One region of the Micromonospora sp. AKA38 genome, then DNA from elsewhere that is predicted to be linked to it. Evidence: predicted binding sites of a transcription regulator. Region 1 holds the regulator's gene; the other holds the start of a gene.

Region 1 (4,467 bases):
ACGAGGTCTCCAACTGGGCCCGTTCCGAGGCGGCCCGGTGCCGGCACAACCTGCTCTACTGGACCGGCGCCGACTGGTGGGGCCTGGGCCCGGGGGCGCACAGCCACGTCGGCGGCGTGCGCTGGTGGAACGTCAAGCACCCGGCCGGGTACGCGGAGCGGCTCGCCGGCGGCGCCTCGCCGGCGCTGGCCCGGGAACGGCTCACCGCCGACGAGCAGCACATGGAGGACGTGATGCTGCGGCTGCGGCTCGACTCCGGGCTGCCGCTTGTCGTGCTGGACGAAGCCGGCCGGGTGGGTGCCGAGCGGGCCCGGGCCGGCGGGCTGCTGGACGCCGACGCGTACGCGGACGGTCGCGCCGTGCTCACGCTGCGCGGTCGACTGCTGGCCGACGGCGTGGTCCGCGACCTGCTGCCCTGACCGGTCCGGCCGGCCCCGCCGTGCGGGACCGGCCGGCGGCTGTCACTTGATCAGGCTGGCCGACATCGGGTAGCGGTAGAGCTGCCCCTCGTTGGCCTTCACGCCGGCCAGGATGCCGAAGATGATGCCGACGATCATGGCGCCGAAGCCGACCACCAGGCCGATCAGGATGCAGGTGAGGATCCAGCCGACCAGCGCGATGATCGACCAGATGAGCTGGAAGTTCAGCGCGGCGACCGCGTGCGCCCGGACGGTCGGGGACTGGTTGCCCCGGGCCAGCAGCGCCACCAGCGGCGCGACCCAGCCCAGCACGCCGCCGCCGATCAGCATCCCGGCCGCGCCGCCGAAGTGCGCCACCAGGGCCCAGGTCTTGTCGTCGTTGTTGGCGTAGCCGGCCGGCGGGCCGTAGGAGCCGCCGGCGGGGTAGCCGCCGCCCGGCGCGCCGTAGCCCGGGGCGCCACCGCCGGGCGCGCCGTAGCCCGGCGTGTCACCACCGGCCGGGGGATAGCCGCCCGGCGGGGGGTAGCCGCCCGGCGGAGGCTGGCCGCCCGGGGGCGGATAACCGCCGGGCGGGGGATAGCCGCCCCCGCCCGGCGCCCCGGACAGTGGTGCGGTGGGGGGCTCGTCGGCCGGCGAGGAGCCGTACGGCGCCGACGGCGGGAACGGGTCGGGCTGGGGGCCGGGGTCCCCCGCTCCGGGAGGGCGAGGAGGTTCAGTCATGGACGTCACGGTAGGTCCCGGGGGCAAGCGGCACCAGGGCTGTTCGGCCCGACGCGCCGCCCGACCCCGGCGGACCGCACCCGGGGTGCGGCGCTGATCATCGCGCCGGCGGGGGTGCCGACGTAGACTGGCACTCGCTACAGTCGAGTGCCAGTTGCCCGCCGGATGCCGCGCGTCACCCGGCCGAGGTGCGTCAGGAGGTGGGGAGATGGGTCTCGACGACCGCAAGCTCGCCGTGCTGCGCGCCATCGTCGAGGACTACGTCGCCACGCAGGAGCCGGTGGGCAGCAAGGCCCTGGTCGAGCGCCACCAGCTCGGCGTCTCACCGGCCACCGTGCGCAACGACATGGCGGTGCTGGAGGAGGAGGGCTACATCCGGCAGCCGCACACCAGCGCCGGCCGGGTGCCCACCGACCGCGGGTACCGCCTCTTCGTGGACCGGCTCTCCCGGGTCAAGCCGCTCAGCCCGGCCGAGCGCCGGGCGATCGAGCGCTTCCTGGTCGGCGCCGTCGACCTCGACGACGTGGTGCACCGCACGGTCCGGCTGCTGGCCCAGCTCACCCGGCAGGTGGCCGTGGTGCAGTACCCGAGCCTGGCCCGCTCCAAGGTGCGCCACCTGGAACTGGTGCCGATCTCCACCACCCGGCTGATGGTCGTCATGATCGCCGACACCGGGCGGGTCGAGCAGCGGCTGGTCGAGCTGCCCGCCCCGGTCCCCGCCGAACACGTGACGGACCTGCGCCGGCTGGTCAACGAGAAACTGGTCGGCAGCCAGCTCGCCGAGACGCCCCCGCTGGTGCAGGCGCTGGTCGAGGAGTCCGCGCCGCACCTGCGCCCGGCCATGACCACGCTCTCCACCGTGCTGCTGGAGACGCTCGTCGAGCGGCACGAGGAGCGGATCGCGCTGGCCGGCACCGCCAACCTCACCCGGGGCGGCCTGCTCGACTTCCAGGGCTCGCTGCGCCCCATCCTCGAGGCGCTCGAAGAGGAGGTCGTGCTGCTCAAGCTGATCGGCGAGACCGAGCCGAGCAACACCACCCGGGTGCTCATCGGCGACGAGAACGAGATCGACAATCTGCGGGCCGCCTCGGTGGTCAGCACCGGTTACGGCCCGGGTGCCACGATCGTCGGTGGGCTCGGCGTGCTCGGGCCCACCCGGATGGACTACCCCGGCAATATCGCCATGGTGAGGGCCGTGGCACGCTACGTGGGCGAACTGCTGGCCCAGAACTGACCAGTCAGGGCCGACGGCCGGGAACGGCCGGCGACCGGCGACGCGAGACGAACATGAGGACACCGAACGCAGTGGCCAGGGACTACTACGGAATTCTCGGCGTGAGCCGGGACGCCTCCGACGACGACATCAAGCGTGCCTACCGGAAGTTGGCGCGGCAGTACCACCCGGACGTCAATCCGGACCCGGAGGCACAGGAGAAGTTCAAGGACATCAACGCCGCGTACGAGGTCCTCTCGGACGACCGGAAACGGCAGATCGTCGACCTGGGTGGCGACCCGCTCGCCCCGGGCGGCGGGGGCGCGGGCGCGGGTGGCCCGGGCGGCGCCGGCCCGTTCGTCGGCTTCCAGGACATCATGGACGCGTTCTTCGGCGGCGCGGCGGGCGGCAGCCGGGGTCCCCGGCCGCGTACCCGGCCGGGCGCCGACGCGATCCTGCGGCTGGAACTGGACCTCAACGAGACCGCGTTCGGCGTCGAGGCGCCGATCACTGTCGACACCGCGGTGCTCTGCACCACCTGCTCCGGCGCCGGCACCGCCGCCGGCACCCACCTGGCCACCTGTGAGGCGTGCGGGGGCCGCGGTGAGGTGCAGTCGGTGCAGCGGACGTTCCTCGGCCAGGTGGTCTCCGCCCGGCCGTGCACCGTCTGCCAGGGCTACGGCACCACGATCCCGCACCCCTGCCCGACCTGCGCCGGTGACGGGCGGGTACGGACCCGCCGCTCGCTGACCGTCAAGATCCCGGCCGGCGTCGAGGACGGCATGCGGATCCGGCTGGCCCAGCAGGGCGAGGTCGGCCCGGGTGGCGGCACCGCCGGCGACCTCTACGTCGAGATCCACGAGCGGACCCACGACGTCTACTCGCGCAAGGGCGACGACCTGCACTGCCGGGTCACGGTGCCGATGACCGCCGCCGCGCTCGGCACCCGGCTGACCATCAAGACGCTGGACAGCGAGGAGATCGTCGACGTCAAGGCCGGCACCCAGCCCGGCAGCACGATGCGGTTGCGCGCCCGCGGCGTGCCGCACCTGCGCGGCACCGGCCGGGGTGACCTCTACGTCCACCTGGACGTGCGGACCCCGACCAAGCTCGACGCCGACCAGGAGCGGATGCTGCGCGACTTCGCCAAGACCCGCGGCGAGGAGGTCGCCGAGCTGACCAAGCAGGGCGGCTTCTTCTCCCGGATGCGCGACGCGTTCAACGGGCACGCCTGAGGTGTCGGCGCCGCTGTTCCTGGTCGAGGCGCTGCCCGCCGGTGACACGGTGACGCTGGACGGCCCGGAGGGCCACCACGCGGCCACCGTGCAGCGGCTGCGCGTCGGCGAGGAACTGCTGCTCGCCGACGGCCGGGGTGGCACCGCCGCCGCCGTCGTCACCGCCGTCGGCCGGGGCACGCTCGACCTGCGCGTCACCTCCCGGGGGTACGCCGACGCGTGCGTCCCCCGGCTGGTGGTGGTGCAGGGGATCGCCAAGGGCGAGCGGGGTGAGCTGGCCGTGCAGGCGATGACCGAGGTCGGGGTGGACGAGATCGTGCCCTGGGCGGCGTCCCGTTCGGTCGCCCAGTGGCGCGGCGACCGGGGCGTCCGGGCCCGGGAGAAGTGGGTGGCCACCGCCCGGGAGGCCGCCAAGCAGGCCCGCCGCCCGTGGCTGCCGGTGGTGGCCGGCGCCCCGGACGAGTCCACCGTCACGGTGGCCCGCCGGATCGCCGGCGCCGACGCCGCCTTCGTGCTGCACGAGGAGGCCGACGAGCGGCTGACCACCGTCGCGCTGCCGTCGACCGGCGAGATCGTCCTGGTGGTCGGCCCCGAGGGCGGCATCGCCGAGCCGGAGCTGGCCGCGTTCCGCGAGGCCGGTGCCCGCCCGGTCCGCCTGGGCCCCTCGGTCCTGCGCACCTCCACCGCCGGCGTAGCCGCCCTCGCCGTCCTCTCCACCCGCCTCCCCCGCTGGTAACCCCCAACCCCTCCGGGCGGTCAGGTGCGGAGGTAGGAGGCGCCGTTCAGGTCGACGATGGTGCCGGCGGCCCATTCCGCGTCGGGGCTGGCCAGCCAGTGGACCGCGGCGGCGATCTCCTCGGGGCGGGCCACCCGGTGGAAC
Region 2 (4,467 bases), 900 kb from region 1:
CGGGATCGGTGGGGTGCTGCTGCGCCGCTGCCTCCGCGACCAGGCGGCGGCCGGGATCACCGAGGCGCAGATCGGCTGGGTCGGCCCGGTGCCGTTCTACTCGAACGCGGTCGGGGCCCGGATCGAGCGCGTCTTCTTCCTCTACCGGAAAGCCATCAACGGGGCATAACGCCGTTCCTCCTCCACGCCTGTCGACCGGCCCCTACCGTTCGAGGGGCAGAGGAGGCCCGTTATGACCACGGAGAACGAACGGACCGACGACCCGGCGACGGGCCGGCGCCCGAGCGGCGAGCTGCCCACCGAACGGCTCGACGTGGGCGACGCCGAACAGGACGCGGCGGACCAGCCGGCCGTGGAGGAGCCCCGGCAACCGGTGGACGAGCCGAGGCGGCTGCTGCCGCCGTACGACCGGGCGCACAAGCGACGCAACCAACGCCCGCTGCCCACCTGACGCGGACGCCGAAGGGGGGGGCGGACCGCTGACGCGGCCCGCCCCCCCCTTCGGCGTACTGGGTGGAGCTGGACTCAGAAGTCCATCTCCCCGCCACCCGGGCCAGCCGGGGCGGCCGGGGTCTTCTCCGGCTTGTCCGCCACGACGGCCTCGGTGGTGAGGAACAGCGCGGCGATCGAGGCGGCGTTCTGCAGCGCGGAACGGGTCACCTTGGCCGGGTCGATGATGCCGGCGGCCAGCAGGTCGACGTACTCGCCGGTCGCGGCGTTGAGGCCGTGACCCGGGTCGAGGTTGCGGACCCGCTCGACGACGACGCCACCCTCAAGGCCGGCGTTGACGGCGATCTGCCGCAGCGGGGCGTCCAGCGCGATCTTGACGATCTGCGCGCCGGTCGCCTCGTCGCCGGCCAGGTCCAGCTTGTCGAAGGCGGTCTTGCCGGCCTGCACCAGCGCGACGCCACCACCCGGGACGATGCCCTCCTCGACGGCGGCCTTCGCGTTGCGGACGGCGTCCTCGATGCGGTGCTTGCGCTCCTTCAGCTCGACCTCGGTGGCCGCGCCGACCTTGATCACCGCAACACCGCCGGCCAGCTTGGCCAGACGCTCCTGCAGCTTCTCCCGGTCGTAGTCGGAGTCGCTCTTGTCGATCTCGGCCCGGATCTGGTTCACCCGGCCCTGGATCTGCTCGGCGTCACCGGCGCCGTCGACCACGGTGGTCTCGTCCTTGGTCACCACGACCTTGCGGGCGCGGCCCAGCATGTCGAGGTTGACGGCGTCCAGCTTGAGGCCGACCTCCTCGCTGATGACCTGGCCACCGGTGAGGATGGCGATGTCGGTCAGCATGGCCTTGCGGCGGTCACCGAAGCCCGGCGCCTTGACGGCGACCGACTTGAAGGTGCCCCGGACCTTGTTGACGACCAGCGTGGCGAGGGCCTCGCCCTCCAGGTCCTCGGCGATGATCAGCAGCGGCTTGCCCGACTGCATGACCTTCTCCAGGATCGGGAGCAGGTCCTTCACCGACGAGATCTTGCTGTTGACGATCAGGATGTACGGGTCGTCGAAGACGGCCTCCATACGCTCCGGGTCGGTCATGAAGTAGGCGGAGATGTAGCCCTTGTCGAAGCGCATGCCCTCGGTGAGCTCAAGCTCCAGGCCGAAGGTGTTGCTCTCCTCGACGGTGATGACGCCTTCCTTGCCCACCTTGTCCATCGCCTCGGCGATGATCTCGCCAACGCTGGGGTCGGCGGCGGAGATGGAGGCGGTGGAGGCGATCTGCTCCTTGGTCTCCACGTCCTTGGCGAGCTTGAGCAGCTCCTCCGAGACGCTGGAGACGGCGGCCTCGATGCCCCGCTTCAGGGCCATCGGGTTGGCACCGGCGGCCACGTTGCGCAGGCCCTCGCGGACCAGAGCCTGGGCCAGGACGGTCGCCGTCGTCGTGCCGTCACCGGCGACGTCGTCGGTCTTCTTCGCGACCTCCTTGACCAGCTCGGCGCCGATCTTCTCGTACGGGTCCTCGAGCTCGATCTCCTTGGCGATGCTCACACCATCGTTGGTGATGGTGGGGGCACCCCACTTCTTCTCGAGCACGACGTTGCGGCCCTTGGGTCCGAGCGTCACCTTCACGGCGTCGGCGAGCTGGTTCATGCCCCGCTCGAGGCCGCGGCGCGCCTCTTCGTCGAACGCGATCATCTTGGCCATACGGCGTTGTCCTCCTGGACACTCACGGGCCACCCGGGATGCCCGGATGGGCCGTCTGGTGTACGCACCTTGGGGACGTCGCCACCTGGCGACGACGACGTCCTCCTCGGTCGGGCCGGACAGCCCGCGACGACCGGCCCCGTTCCGCTCCGGCACCCCTGGGGCACCGGCGCGGCCGTGGCCCTACCGCCCCGACCATTGGCACTCACCGTACGCGAGTGCCAATGACTTGTTTAGCACTCTCCCTAGCCGAGTGCAAGCACGACCGCACCGCTCAGCCGAGTTCCGCAGCCAGCCGGGCCGCGTTCACCGGGCCTTCGTGGGCCCGCTGCTCGGCGTACGCGGCGACCAGCCCGACGAGCTGCGCGAGATAGGCCGGCGCGGCCAGCGCGGCACCCACCACGGCCAACGTCACCGCCCCGACCGCGGTACCCGGCCCGGCCATCGGATCGGTGCCGAACGCCGCGCCGCTCACCGCACCCACCACGGCGTCCAGCACGGCGGCCGCGACCAGCGCGCACGCCACCAGCGCCACCCGACCCAGCACCATGCCCAAACGGTTGTGGAACATCCGCCAGGCCCGCCCGACCGGCTCCTGCCGCTCGAACAGGTAGACCGGCCCGAACAACGCGACCGCGAACCCGGCGTAGATGCCGGGCAGCAGGCAGAGACAGGCGCCGACCGTGATCAGCAGCGAGACGACGATCGTCCAGCCCCAGAGGCCGAGCGCGCGACGCGCGCCGTACCGGAGCGCCCCGCCCAGGCCGGCCGGCTCGCCGGCCGCCTGCCGGGCGACCACCCACGTGCCCGCACCCCAGCCGAGCGCTTGGAGCGGACCGAAGACCAACGCGGCGAACAGGACCGCGCCGTAGAACACGAACACGTGCTCCAGGTAGCCGTCCGGCAGCACCGGCGCGCCGTCCGGGCCGGTCGCCATCTCGTCGGTGGGAACCAGGAAGAGCGAGAGTACGGAGATCACCGCCGCCGGAACGCCCTGGGTGAGCAGCATGATCGGCAGAAGTTGCCGCCACCCCCGCCGCACCGCGCCGGCACACCGCGCGAACCATCCCCCGACGCCCGCGTACGGCGGGGTCACCAGCGGGTCCTGCGGATCGAGACCGGGATACCAAACCCCGGACCCCGGGTGCCCCGGATACGCGGCGCCCGGCATCGGCGGCCCGGGGTAGACCGCACCCGGCATCGGCTGACCCGGATACGGCACGCCCGGCATCGGCTGACCCGGGAACGCCGCACCCGGCATCGGCTGACCCGGGAACGGCACGCCCGGCATCGGCTGACCCGGGAACGGCACGCCCGGCATCGGCTGGCCCGGATACGGCACGCCGGGCATCGGCTGGCCCGGGTGCGCCGGCCCGGCGGCGGGCCAGGGCCAGCCGGCGGGTGGCGTGGAGCCCGGCGCGGACCCGCCCGGCGGGAGAGCCGGCGCGGCGGGCCAGCCGGGCGGCGGGGTACCGGGCAGGCTCGGCGCCCCCGGGTCGGAGCCCGGCGCGGACCAGCCCGACGGGACGTCAGGTGTGGCGGGCCAACCGGGCGGCGCGGGCTCCGGCGCGGGCCAGCCGGCCGGCGGGGCCGAGTGGGGCCAGCCGGCCGGCGGGGCGGAGTACGGCGGATCGGCGGTGGTCAGGTCGGCCCACGGATCGACGGGCGCCTGACCGGCAGGCGGCTGACCGGCGGCGGGCAGTTGCGACCCGGACGGCCCGGACTGCTCCGGCACCGGCCCGGCGGGCGGCTGGCCGGCAGCGGGCGGCTGCGGCCCGGACTGCTCCGGCGCCGACCCGGCGGGCAGTTGCGACCCGGACGGACCCGACTGCTCCGGCACCGGCCCGGCGGGCGGCGTAGGCCGGGCCGGGTCGGCCGGGGGCACCGGCTCGGTGGAACCCGACGGGGGCAGGTCGGACATGGGCCCTCCTCAGCGGCAACGGCTGGAACGGCTCATGATCTTCCACGGTGCGGGGCGGCATCGCAGCCCCGGTCGGGGTGGTTCGGCCGTGGGCGACGGCCGGTAGCGATCAGGCGATGACGCGGACGTGCTCGGCCTGCGGACCCTTCTGGCCCTGGGCGATCTCGAACTCGACCCGCTGGCCGTCGTCCAGAGCCTTGTAGCCGTCCATCTCGATCGCGGAGAAGTGGACGAAGACGTCCTGACCGCCGTCGACGGCGATGAAGCCGTAGCCCTTTTCGGAGTTGAACCACTTCACGGTGCCCTGTGCCACGGTGCACTTCCTCACTCTGCGCGGCGTCCCAACACCCGGAGACCGGCGGACCGGCACCGGCGGCGCACCGGTTTTCGGCGATCGG

Evidence for each region. Region 1 encodes HrcA, which represses chaperone genes, less so after heat shock. Its sites were predicted from a motif close to GGTTNGCACNCTCNNNNNGAGNGTGCNAACC; they were not measured.
Region 2: a site for HrcA is predicted at 2,345-2,375, ahead of groL (chaperonin GroEL). Genes of this name have one in related genera too.

Annotation. Positions count from the first base shown of each region.
Region 1 is NZ_BNEI01000003.1:600,088-604,554, reverse strand. It holds gene hemW (radical SAM family heme chaperone HemW) at 1-419, shown strand, start outside; gene TPA0908_RS11250 (DUF4870 domain-containing protein) at 462-1,139, opposite strand; gene hrcA (heat-inducible transcriptional repressor HrcA) at 1,348-2,373, shown strand; gene dnaJ (molecular chaperone DnaJ) at 2,445-3,587, shown strand; gene TPA0908_RS11235 (16S rRNA (uracil(1498)-N(3))-methyltransferase) at 3,589-4,323, shown strand; gene TPA0908_RS31865 (SDR family oxidoreductase) at 4,344-4,467, opposite strand, start outside.
Region 2 is NZ_BNEI01000003.1:1,500,054-1,504,520, forward strand. It holds gene TPA0908_RS15555 (GNAT family N-acetyltransferase) at 1-169, shown strand, start outside; gene TPA0908_RS15560 (hypothetical protein) at 233-451, shown strand; gene groL (chaperonin GroEL) at 526-2,148, opposite strand; gene TPA0908_RS15570 (hypothetical protein) at 2,423-4,069, opposite strand; gene TPA0908_RS15575 (cold-shock protein) at 4,179-4,382, opposite strand.